2 regions of the Paenibacillus sp. P36 genome follow, and region 2 is predicted to be linked to the other one. Evidence: riboswitches for the same ligand, from Rfam matches in the RefSeq annotation. Region 2 holds a riboswitch; the other holds the start of a gene.
The links. A riboswitch is a leader RNA that binds a small molecule or an ion and turns the genes downstream of it on or off. The one in region 2 is predicted to bind ZMP and ZTP.
Positions count from the first base shown of each region.

Region 1 (5,147 bases), 4.0 Mb from region 2:
CGCCCAAGGCTGCGTTGTTGTCGTTAACTCTTCTCCCGACTCGATGGCCGCCTGCATCATTATAGATAAATAATGATCCTGCATGGCCTCTTCCAACCCATAGCATTCCGGCCCACCTTGTAGATAGTCCGCCATCTTATTTAAACTCGTAGCGATAGCAAGCTCATCGTCAGATAATCGGCTGGGAACAAATGGATTTTCATATACCCATTCATCATTAGCTGTAATGCCTCGGTGATAATAGCCTTCAAGGTTCCCGTTATGGCCAGTATCAATTCTTCGAAGATCACCGTATATCGGTGTTTTGAAATCCCGTAGATACCGGAACGTTTCGTCTGTTAATTCTCCGCGGTTTCCACGAACGAGTATACGATTTTTGCGAACCCAAGAAAAATACTGATCTCCCGTAAAATCAAAAAGTGCCAGCTTATTTCCGAAGGAAAGAGTAACGATATCCTGGACAGAATCAGCCATGATTTCACTTTCGGGAGGTCCATTACGCCCAGGTCCTTTCACTAGATTCGACGTAAATCTCTGTCCCCGGATGACGGCATTCTCGAAATCAATGCCAAGCAGCTTTCGTATCAAACTGATTCCATGATAACCGTGCGCAGCTGAGACTTGCGCTTGAGAAATATCGCCAAGTTTGCCGGATCTCACAAAAGCAATGCGCGCAGCATGCATCGGCTGATACAAGTATTGTTCAGCTACCTGTACGCGTCCTTTCAGCTTTTTCAGCGATTCGTACAAGTCGATCATGGTGGGAATGTCCTTAGCTGGAGGCGTCTCTGTCAATACGGGAATTCCCCGCTCGGCCAGTTCCAGTGTGCAGACGGGCGCTGCCTCCCATGGAACGCATACGACCGCGAACTGAAGTGAGCCGCTTGAAGCGAAAGAATCCATATCCCGATAGGTTTTCACACCCCACTCCTTTTCAATCTCCTTGCCGCGTTCCTCGTCACGGACTAGCATCGCCCGGACGGCGAAATGCTTAGGCAGCGCTTTGGCAATCCGCAAATAAAAATCGGCTCTCCACCCTCTGCCGACAATACCGAATTCGATTAATGACATGACCGTTCTCCTCGCTTTCGTTAAATGCCACTAAGATAATAGGAAAGTTACATGTTTTGCTAGATTTTATTTTACTAAAGGATCTGCCGTTCATACAAGTGCGCGGCCCATCCTTGCGCTTCATACCGTCCACAAAACGCAAATCCTTCACGAGTATAATATCTATTTAGTGCCGCGTTATCAGCCATACAATCAAGGCGTATCCAAGATTTCCCTTGTTCTTTGATATAGCTTTCCGCCCAATTAAGCAACCGCGTGCCAATGCCCATGCCTGGATAGTCCCGAGAGACCGCCAATCGGTGTACATAGCCAGCATTTTCATGGTGCTGATCTCTCCAGATCTCTTCGTCCCTCCATTGAATGGAAAAGCAGCCGACGGGCACTCCATCCATGTGCGCCACAAAAAACTCATCCTGTTGAATCAAATCCAACACATACGATTGTGAAAACCTCTCCTCGCGCCACTGTATAAAGCCCTGCGTCCGCTCAATCCACCTGGCGGCATGTACCAAAAGCTCTCGCACCGACTCTGCATCTGCCAGCTCTGCTCTGCGAATGTCCAGTTTGCTCTGCCAGCGGTACTCCAACCGTGCTGCCGTTTCCATCGCCAATGCTTCACCGGACAACCTGGCTACAACATGTAACGCCGCATCGAACCCTGTAGTTACACCGCCGGACATGACAATTCTTCCGTTATCAACATAGCGAACATTCTTCACAACCGTCGTACCAGGAGAAAGCATGCCTTGTAAAAGGTCGTACGCCATCCGATTCGTTGTCACGCGAAGCCCCTCCAATAAATCCGCTTTCGCCAGCAGCAGGGCTCCAGTACATATTGAAAGAACAATTTCAGCGTTGTTAGCCGCCTCACGCAACCAATTGATCAGTCGTACATTGTTTATTTCTGTGCGAGCTCCCCACCCTCCAGGCACGATGAGAATATCAATGGCAGGGCAAGTATCAAAACTAAATTGTGGCGTGATCGTGATGCCGCTAACGGTTGTCATCGGGGTTTCCTTTTCGGCTACTGTAAAGACCTGGAAATGACTGCCCAAGTATCCAGCTACCCCAAAAACATCATGTGGACCGGTAAAATCCAATGTATCTACCTTATCGTACAGCACAACTCCGACATGCCTTGTCCTCTTCATCGACATCATCTCCTCAGAAATAAAAAGAGCACTTGACCCAATGGATCAAACGCTCTGCCCAGGCGATCGGCTATATGCCATATGCGCTCCCCCGTAGTCCTCTACGTTTCGCCAGTTACGCATACCATAATTTCCCTTTATTATACAAAGGAAAAATAAAGCCGTCTAGATGAATAAAAAGATTATTTTCAGCCAAACCGATCATTGAATTGGAACTTTGAATATGACTAATAATCCAATAGCGAATAGTATGGAAATCGCATACGTAAGTATTGGGCGACTAAAATGTAAACGAAGCATTGGGAACGTGATGATATTGAACACGACGGAATACAGCATGGTCCAGCCATGAAAATGTTTGATCGCTCCTGTAAATATGTAGATGACCTCAATGAGGGAATATATGACGACCCATAATCCTATCCATAATGCTGCCTTTGCAATTCCTTTGGGGTATAAACCAAGAAATATCAGCGTTGTAGCTGCAAATGCAACCAAACAGCATATTTCAGTCCCTATCGTACTATCAATTGGCGGCTTGGGTTGGTGCTGCCATAGCGGGTAATCTTTAGTCAGCAGAACATAAAATACGTCTCCAAGCAAGAAATATAACATTGTTGCATGATATTTTTGCCAATTTCTCCAGTCTCCCCAACGCCATGCCGAAAGGACAGATATAACAGCCATAGCAATGAAAATCATCCGAATACCCCATAACATTGCATCGTTTAACTTTTATAGTCCCCTGATCCAATTATAGGTATTCAGATTTCCTGCACGCCCGATTATAATGCGGTTCTCTCCCTTTCGCGAATCCATGCATTTGCAAGCAGAATAGCCCCTCTAGCTGCAGCTGTATCCGCTAAGTCGTTGAGCATAACGAAATCATGGATAGTGCCTTGGAAGCGAACAGCTGTTACCCGAACCCCGGCTTCTCTCAGTTTATTCGCATAGGCTTCTCCTTCATCCCTTAGTACATCTGCTTCAGCCGTAATGACAAGTGCTTCGGGAAGGCCTTTCAGTTGTTCTATGCAAGCTCTTAATGGTGAGGCGGTTATTTCCGCTCTTTCTCCTGGATCAGTTGTATATTGGTCCCAGAACCATTTCATAGCATCCTGGCGAAGGAAATATCCTGTTGAAAAATCTTTATATGAGTCCGTCTCAAACGATGCATCAGTGACTGGATAAAAGAGCACCTGCTTGCGGATCTGAGGGCCACCGCGCTCCTTGGCCATTAAGGTAATGGCAGCACTCATGTTACCACCGACACTATCCCCTGCAACTGTAATATGGTCTGGATGCAATCCCTTTTCTTTGCCATGTTCGGCAACCCATTTGAGCGCGGTAAATACTTCCTCAATCGCAACAGGGTATCTGGCTTCCGGCGACAGGCTATAGTTTGTAAAAACAACCGCGGACTGAGACCCTACCGCTAATTCTCGAATTAATCGGTCATGCGTATGGACATTTCCGAAGACCCAGCCAGCGCCGTGGGTGTAGAGAATCACAGGTAGAGAACCTGAAATGTTTTGTGGACGAAAAATGGTTAGAGAGATGTCCCCTTTGGGCCCTCCCGGAATGGTTACATTCTCCACGTCAACAGGCGGCTTTGTTATGGGGCCGTCTTGAACTTCGTCAACAGCTTCCCTTCCTTTCTTTGGTCCTAAATCAAAGAGAAATGGTGGATTTGCTGTAGCTTCAACGAAATCTTGAGCAGCTTGTTCAAGTACGATCTTCTTCTTCATTTTGGAACCACCTTTCATTTGGCTTCATTTATGGTCCCAATTTATTAACCAATTTGAGGGGAAATTAATCTGTTTGTTTGTAAATCCTTAAGCGGTGAACTCATCTATTATTTCAATTACTTCAATTTTTCCATTAATCAAAAGCTCCGGAAGTTCGTTGCTCACATTCCCCTTCCAGTATTCTCTAGCTTGTTCAATTTTTAAGGAAAAAGGGATCGCATCCTCCTTAGGCAATAGATTTCCATCGCCCTCAAAGTAACTTCCATTAACCCGAAGCTTAACGATTTGCAAAACTTTCCGATGATAGGATTCAAAAATACTTTTCCATTTCAAAGCATCTCCATAACTTTTCGCAGCATATAAACAAGTTAATCTTGAAGGATATTCAGGGTATTCTTGAAGTCTAACCATCTCAACTAGCGCTTCTCTAATAGCTCTAATTGTTTGCCCTACATACTTAACAGCTACTTCGGCATTTTCTTTATCAAGTTTCAAGCCATCATTCGTGTAATGATCATTGAGAATTTGAATAAAATCTTCGCCTTTGGCATTTAATTGTTCTTTTTCAAAAAAGAAACGGTACAATGTGTTTTTCTGGTCATGATCAAAATAGATCACTTGCCCAAGAGACATCTTATTCCTAGTAACAATGTGATAAACATCCAAAACATTCATGCTCCTATCCTCCGATTGGTTCATTTCTTTTATGTTTCAGAAGCCAAGTATATAATTCTTGATTGTTATACGTTTCTTCCATGACTTTATGGCTGTGACCCAGCTCGGAGTAGTATGTCGCTCTGATGTTTCCACCTATCTTTGTTATCGATCTAACCATATCTTCTGTCCCGGATACTCGAACAACATCATCGTCCACACAATGAAATGCCCAAATGGGTATATCCTTTAGTAAATTAGCCTGCCCCGGCTCAAACCACCCTGAAATTGGCACTACAGCTGAAAAAAGTTCAGGAGCTCTTGAAGCAAAATCCCATGTTCCGTTTCCGCCCATACTAAATCCAGTTAAGTAAACTCTCTCAGCATCTACAGGGTAATTCATGATCATTTCGTCAACCAGAGCCTTCACGCAATGGAATTCTTCTACCCAATTAGAGTCTGTGGGGCACTGCGGCGTAACGATAATAAATGGAAAATCGCTTTTCCCTTCTGCTATCCAGGTAAG
Region 1 is NZ_AP038372.1:4,775,782-4,780,928, forward strand. It holds gene ACKTT9_RS21475 (Gfo/Idh/MocA family protein) at 1-1,071, opposite strand, end outside; gene ACKTT9_RS21480 (GNAT family N-acetyltransferase) at 1,146-2,222, opposite strand; ZMP/ZTP riboswitch at 2,272-2,351, opposite strand; gene ACKTT9_RS21485 (CBO0543 family protein) at 2,424-2,924, opposite strand; gene ACKTT9_RS21490 (alpha/beta hydrolase) at 3,008-3,967, opposite strand; gene ACKTT9_RS21495 (DUF2441 domain-containing protein) at 4,055-4,642, opposite strand; gene ACKTT9_RS21500 (dienelactone hydrolase family protein) at 4,647-5,147, opposite strand, start outside.
Region 1: linked by a shared signal. The riboswitch ahead of ACKTT9_RS21480 (GNAT family N-acetyltransferase) and the one ahead of rpiB (ribose 5-phosphate isomerase B) in region 2 are both predicted to bind ZMP and ZTP.

Region 2 (5,147 bases):
AAGGGTGAAGAATTATCAGATGCCGCAGCGCTTTTGCGGGACGGGGACACCGTAGCTTTCCCTACGGAAACGGTCTACGGGCTTGGTGCTGATGCTACGAATACCACAGCGGTAAAGCGTATTTTCTCAGCCAAAGGACGACCGTCGGATAATCCGTTGATCGTCCACATTGCTGATACGAAGCAGCTCTCAGATCTCATTGAGCCTGATAGTGTCACGCCTGACCATCATAGGCTTATGGAGGCTTTCTGGCCTGGCCCTCTTACAATCGTGCTGCCTGTAAAAACAGGCGGCATTTCGCCGTTGGTGACTGCCGGTCTTACTACGGTTGGCATTCGTATACCTGATCATCCTGTGGCCTTGGAGCTACTTCGAAAAGCAGCGCTTCCTATAGCAGCCCCAAGCGCCAATAGTTCTGGCCGACCGAGTCCAACGCTGGCCTCACATGTGCGAGAAGATCTGGACGGTCGAATCGGTGGTATTGTGGATGGCGGCGGCACGGGGGTCGGTGTTGAGTCGACGGTGATTCAGCTTGTAGATGGTGAGCTGTATATTTTGCGTCCAGGCGGCGTTACGGCAGAGCAGTTGCAGTCCGCCCTGCAGGCTATTCGAATTCATGAGCCTGAGCGGGAAGATGTGCAGGTCTCAGAAACGCCTCGTGCTCCGGGGATGAAGTATACGCATTATGCGCCAAAGGGATACATGCATATTGTATCTGGAGACAATGCTGAAGCAGTGGTTGAATGGATTCAGCGCGACATTCAAGCCGCTAAAAAGCGAGGGGAATCGACGGGGGTCCTTACTTTTGAGGAAAGGGCTTCTCTATTTGAAGCTGATTTGGTCATTGCCTGCGGCTCGTTAGCGGAACCGGATAAGATTGCTCAGGGGCTGTATGCTGCATTAAGGCAATTTGATCAGCAAGGGATTCAGTATATTGCTGCAGAAGGCTGCCCGGAAACGGGGATTGGTCAGGCCATTATGAACCGTCTGCGCAAGGCAGCCGGTCACCGGCTAGTACGTGTTTAGCTAGCATGATTCCCAGTTTGTCCGCATATCTTGGTTAAGAAAGCGGACAAGGGGGACAGCACTTATGCTCGTAACTGGCGTTGAATTTGGGCAGATCATCACCATATTCATCATGGCGATAGCCTTGGGTCTGGATGCTTTTTCCTTAGGAATAGGTATCGGCATGAAGGGAATTCGCTTGTTGGATATTTTTAAAATTAGCATGGTGATTGGTATTTTTCATATCATTATGCCGTTAATGGGCATATTTATGGGACAATATGTTTCGCTTCTGCTTGGCAATGTGGCCACTGCAGCCGGCGGATGTTTGCTCATCCTTTTGGGCTCCCATATGGTGTATAGTTCGATCCGCGGAGAGGAAGCAACCTCTTTTGATCATAGATCTTTATGGGGGCTTACGATTTTTGCGCTTAGTGTAAGCATAGATTCGTTCTCAGTAGGTGTATCCTTAGGCATGTTTGCGACGGATATCCTGTTAACCGTGCTTGTATTTGGTTTGTTCGGCGCGCTGCTCTCTGTAGCTGGTTTATTGGTTGGCAGACGGGTGAACGGCTGGGTTGGCGAGTATGGTGAAGCGTTTGGCGGGCTAATTCTGCTCGCGTTTGGGATCAAGTTTTTGCTATGATACAATGGAGGCGGAGCAGGCTCTGCCTATGTTTACGAAGAAAGTTTTGCTACGCAAAACTCTGAGGAGGATCTCATGTTGCGAATTCTATTTGTCTGTACAGGAAATACGTGCCGCAGTCCATTAGCCGAAGGTTTGCTGCGTATCAGGGTGCACCAAGAAGGACTTGCGGCAGAAGTTCGTTCAGCTGGCGTATCCGCAATGACGGGCGCTCCGATCTCCCGAAATAGTGCGACACTGCTGCAGGAGGCAGGGTTCAAAGAGCCCATTCGTTCACTAGCGATTCAGGAGTCTGAGGTGAAGTGGGCGGATCTCATTTTGACGATGACGATGGGGCATAAACGTTCGGTTATCCAGCGGTATCCGGGCGCGATTGATAAAATTTTTACACTCAAAGAATATGTAGAGGACGATCAGCGTATCCTTCAAGCGATTGAGGAGAGAGAGAAGTTGGTCACGGAGCTTCAGCTTAAGCAGGCTCTTTCACAAACAGTAACCGTTGAAGAACGAAATCGGATTTATCTGTTGGAAGATGCCATCCCGGATTACGATATTTCTGACCCGTTCGGAGGCCCTATAGAGGTTTACCGGCAAACAGCGAATGAAATCAGCGGGAGTTTAGATAAATTGGTTAAGAAGCTGCGCGAGCGGAAAGAGGATTCGCAGTCTGGGAAATGATTTGCGAAAGACATCTTTACACCTCGTGCATAATGCGATAAGATGGATTCATCAAGCAAGACTCAATGTAACTGGCGACGAGTGGGAGTAACCACAATGGAGCATTGAGCTATACGGCCGGTCGCCTGGGCAAAAGAGCAACGCGCTATTTCTAGCGTGTCCGCTCTTTTTTTCGTTTTCTGGTGGACTTTGGGATATAATAGAAGGGTCGAATTCGAACAAGCAAAGGAGCGTTCTATCCATGAAAATTGCGTTAGGTGCGGATCATGCAGGCTATCGTTTGAAAGATGTTATTATTCCTTTTATTGAATCCTTGGGCCATCAGGTCATAGATTATGGATGCAGCTGTGCAGATTCCGTTGATTATCCGGATTATGCGCTCAAGGTTTGTGAAGATGTGGTTTCCGGGGAAGCCGACAAAGGAATTCTGATCTGTGGAACAGGCATCGGGATGTCGATCGCTGCGAATAAGGTTCCAGGCATCCGTTGCGCGCTGGTTCATGATCTATTTTCTGCTAAAGCCACACGGGAGCACAATGATACGAATGTACTTGCTTTAGGCGAGCGTGTCATCGGACCGGGTGTTGCCGAGGAAATCGTGAAAATTTGGCTGGAAACAGAATTTTCCCAAGGTGTCCGTCACCAGAACCGCATTAACAAGGTGCAAAGCATCGAAGATCGCTTCGCGATTCATCCATAAGGGTGGCCACCATGACAAATTCCATACTTCACACGATTGCAGAAGATTTGGAAGCAAATCTTCGCGAGTTGGTAAAGGTGGGCAATCTACGGCCAGGTCACATTCTGGTCATTGGTACAAGCACGAGTGAGATTCTCGGTCATCGGATTGGGACGTCGGGGACACTGGATGCAGCTCGGCCGATTTTTGAAGCGGCGCAGCGCATTAGCCGCGAGTTCGGCTTGCACTTGGCTTTTCAGTGCTGCGAACATTTGAACCGCGCGCTTGTCATTGAGGAAGATCTCTTCGCGATCTCCCCTCAGCTTGAGCCAGTGTCGGTGATTCCTGTGCCAAAAGCCGGCGGTTCAATGGCCTCCTACGCATACCGTCACTTCGCGAAGCCTGTAGTCGTCGAGACGATTCAAGCGCATGCCGGGATCGATATTGGCAGTACGCTGATCGGGATGCATTTGCGGCGGGTTGCTGTGCCTGCACGGCCGCCCGTGCGGAATATGGGTCATGCTTATGTGACCATGGCCTTTACACGGCCTAAATTGATTGGCGGAACAAGAGCTGTCTACACACCTGAGGCTGCCGAGCAGCTCTATCAGCAAGCCGCGCCAGATGCGGATTGCTAGGTTAACTTATAGATATAAATTATCTTTTAGGAGGAATTCCATATGACAAACTTTCTAAGTAAACAAGATCCAAAAATCGTAGAAGCTATGAACCTAGAACTTGGTCGTCAACGCGACAAAATTGAGCTTATCGCTTCTGAAAACATCGTCAGCCAAGCTGTGCTTGAAGCGATGGGTACAGTACTGACTAACAAATACGCAGAAGGTTACCCGGGCAAAAGATACTACGGCGGCTGCGAATACGTAGACATCGTAGAAGATATCGCTCGCGACCGCGCGAAAGAGCTTTTCGGAGCTGAACATGCGAACGTTCAACCGCACTCTGGTGCACAAGCGAATATGGCTGTTTACTTGGCAGCTCTTAACCCTGGTGACACTGTTCTGGGGATGAACCTGGCACACGGTGGTCACTTAACACACGGCAGCCCTGTTAATGCTTCCGGTATTCTTTACAACTTCGTGGCTTACGGTGTAAGTGAAAAAGACTTCCGCATCGACTACGACGATGTTCGTAAAGCGGCTTTCAAACATAAGCCTCGCATGTTAGTTGCTGGCGCAAGTGCTTACCCGCGCACAATTGATTTCGAAGCATTGGCATCCATCGCTAACGATGTAGGCGCATTGTTCTTCGTTGACATGGCGCATATTGCCGGTCTAGTTGCTGCTGGTTTGCACCCGAACCCAGTGCCGCATGCACATTTCGTTACAACTACAACGCACAAAACGCTTCGCGGTCCTCGCGGCGGTATGATTCTTACGCGCAAAGCTTGGGCAGCTGCGATTGATAAAGCTGTATTCCCTGGTTCCCAAGGCGGTCCTTTGATGCATACGATTGCTGCAAAAGCCGTTTCCTTCGGTGAAGCTCTGCAACCGGAATTCAAAACTTACGGTCAAAACGTCATCGACAACGCGCAAGCATTGGCGACTGCACTGACAGCTGAAGGCATTAACCTTGTTTCCGGCGGTACAGATAACCACTTGATGCTGGTTGATCTGCGCAACCTGAACATCACAGGTAAAGATGCTGAGCACGTACTTGACGAGATTGGTATCACAGCGAACAAAAACGCGATTCCTTTCGATCCAACAAGCCCGTTCATCACAAGCGGTATCCGTTTGGGCACACCGGCTGTAACATCCCGCGGCATGGGCGTAGAAGCGATGCAAACAATCGCGAAAGTGATTGCAATTACATTGAAAAGCCCGAAAGATGAGGCTGTTCTTGAGAAAGCTCGCGGCATGGTGAAAGATTTGACGGCGCAATATCCGTTGTACGCAGGTTTAACTTACTAATCAAAATAGAAAGGGCTGCCTCAAAGGGTCTTTAATGACCTTTTGAAGCAGCCCTTTTTTTATACTACTGCATGACGCACCTTCTGCTCGGCTTCCTTCAGGCTCGGCAGTATGGACGCCAGCAAGCCAATTCCCGCGACGCCGGTTAGCAGAATAAACAGCGCCATGGCTCCGGATGGCAGAAAACCGCCGATGATCATGTTTAGTC
Region 2 is NZ_AP038372.1:45,743-50,889, forward strand. It holds gene ACKTT9_RS00200 (L-threonylcarbamoyladenylate synthase) at 1-1,026, shown strand, start outside; gene ACKTT9_RS00205 (manganese efflux pump MntP family protein) at 1,091-1,651, shown strand; gene ACKTT9_RS00210 (low molecular weight protein arginine phosphatase) at 1,727-2,329, shown strand; ZMP/ZTP riboswitch at 2,387-2,467, shown strand; gene rpiB (ribose 5-phosphate isomerase B) at 2,571-3,029, shown strand; gene ACKTT9_RS00220 (TIGR01440 family protein) at 3,041-3,646, shown strand; gene glyA (serine hydroxymethyltransferase) at 3,689-4,939, shown strand; gene ACKTT9_RS00230 (MFS transporter) at 4,999-5,147, opposite strand, start outside.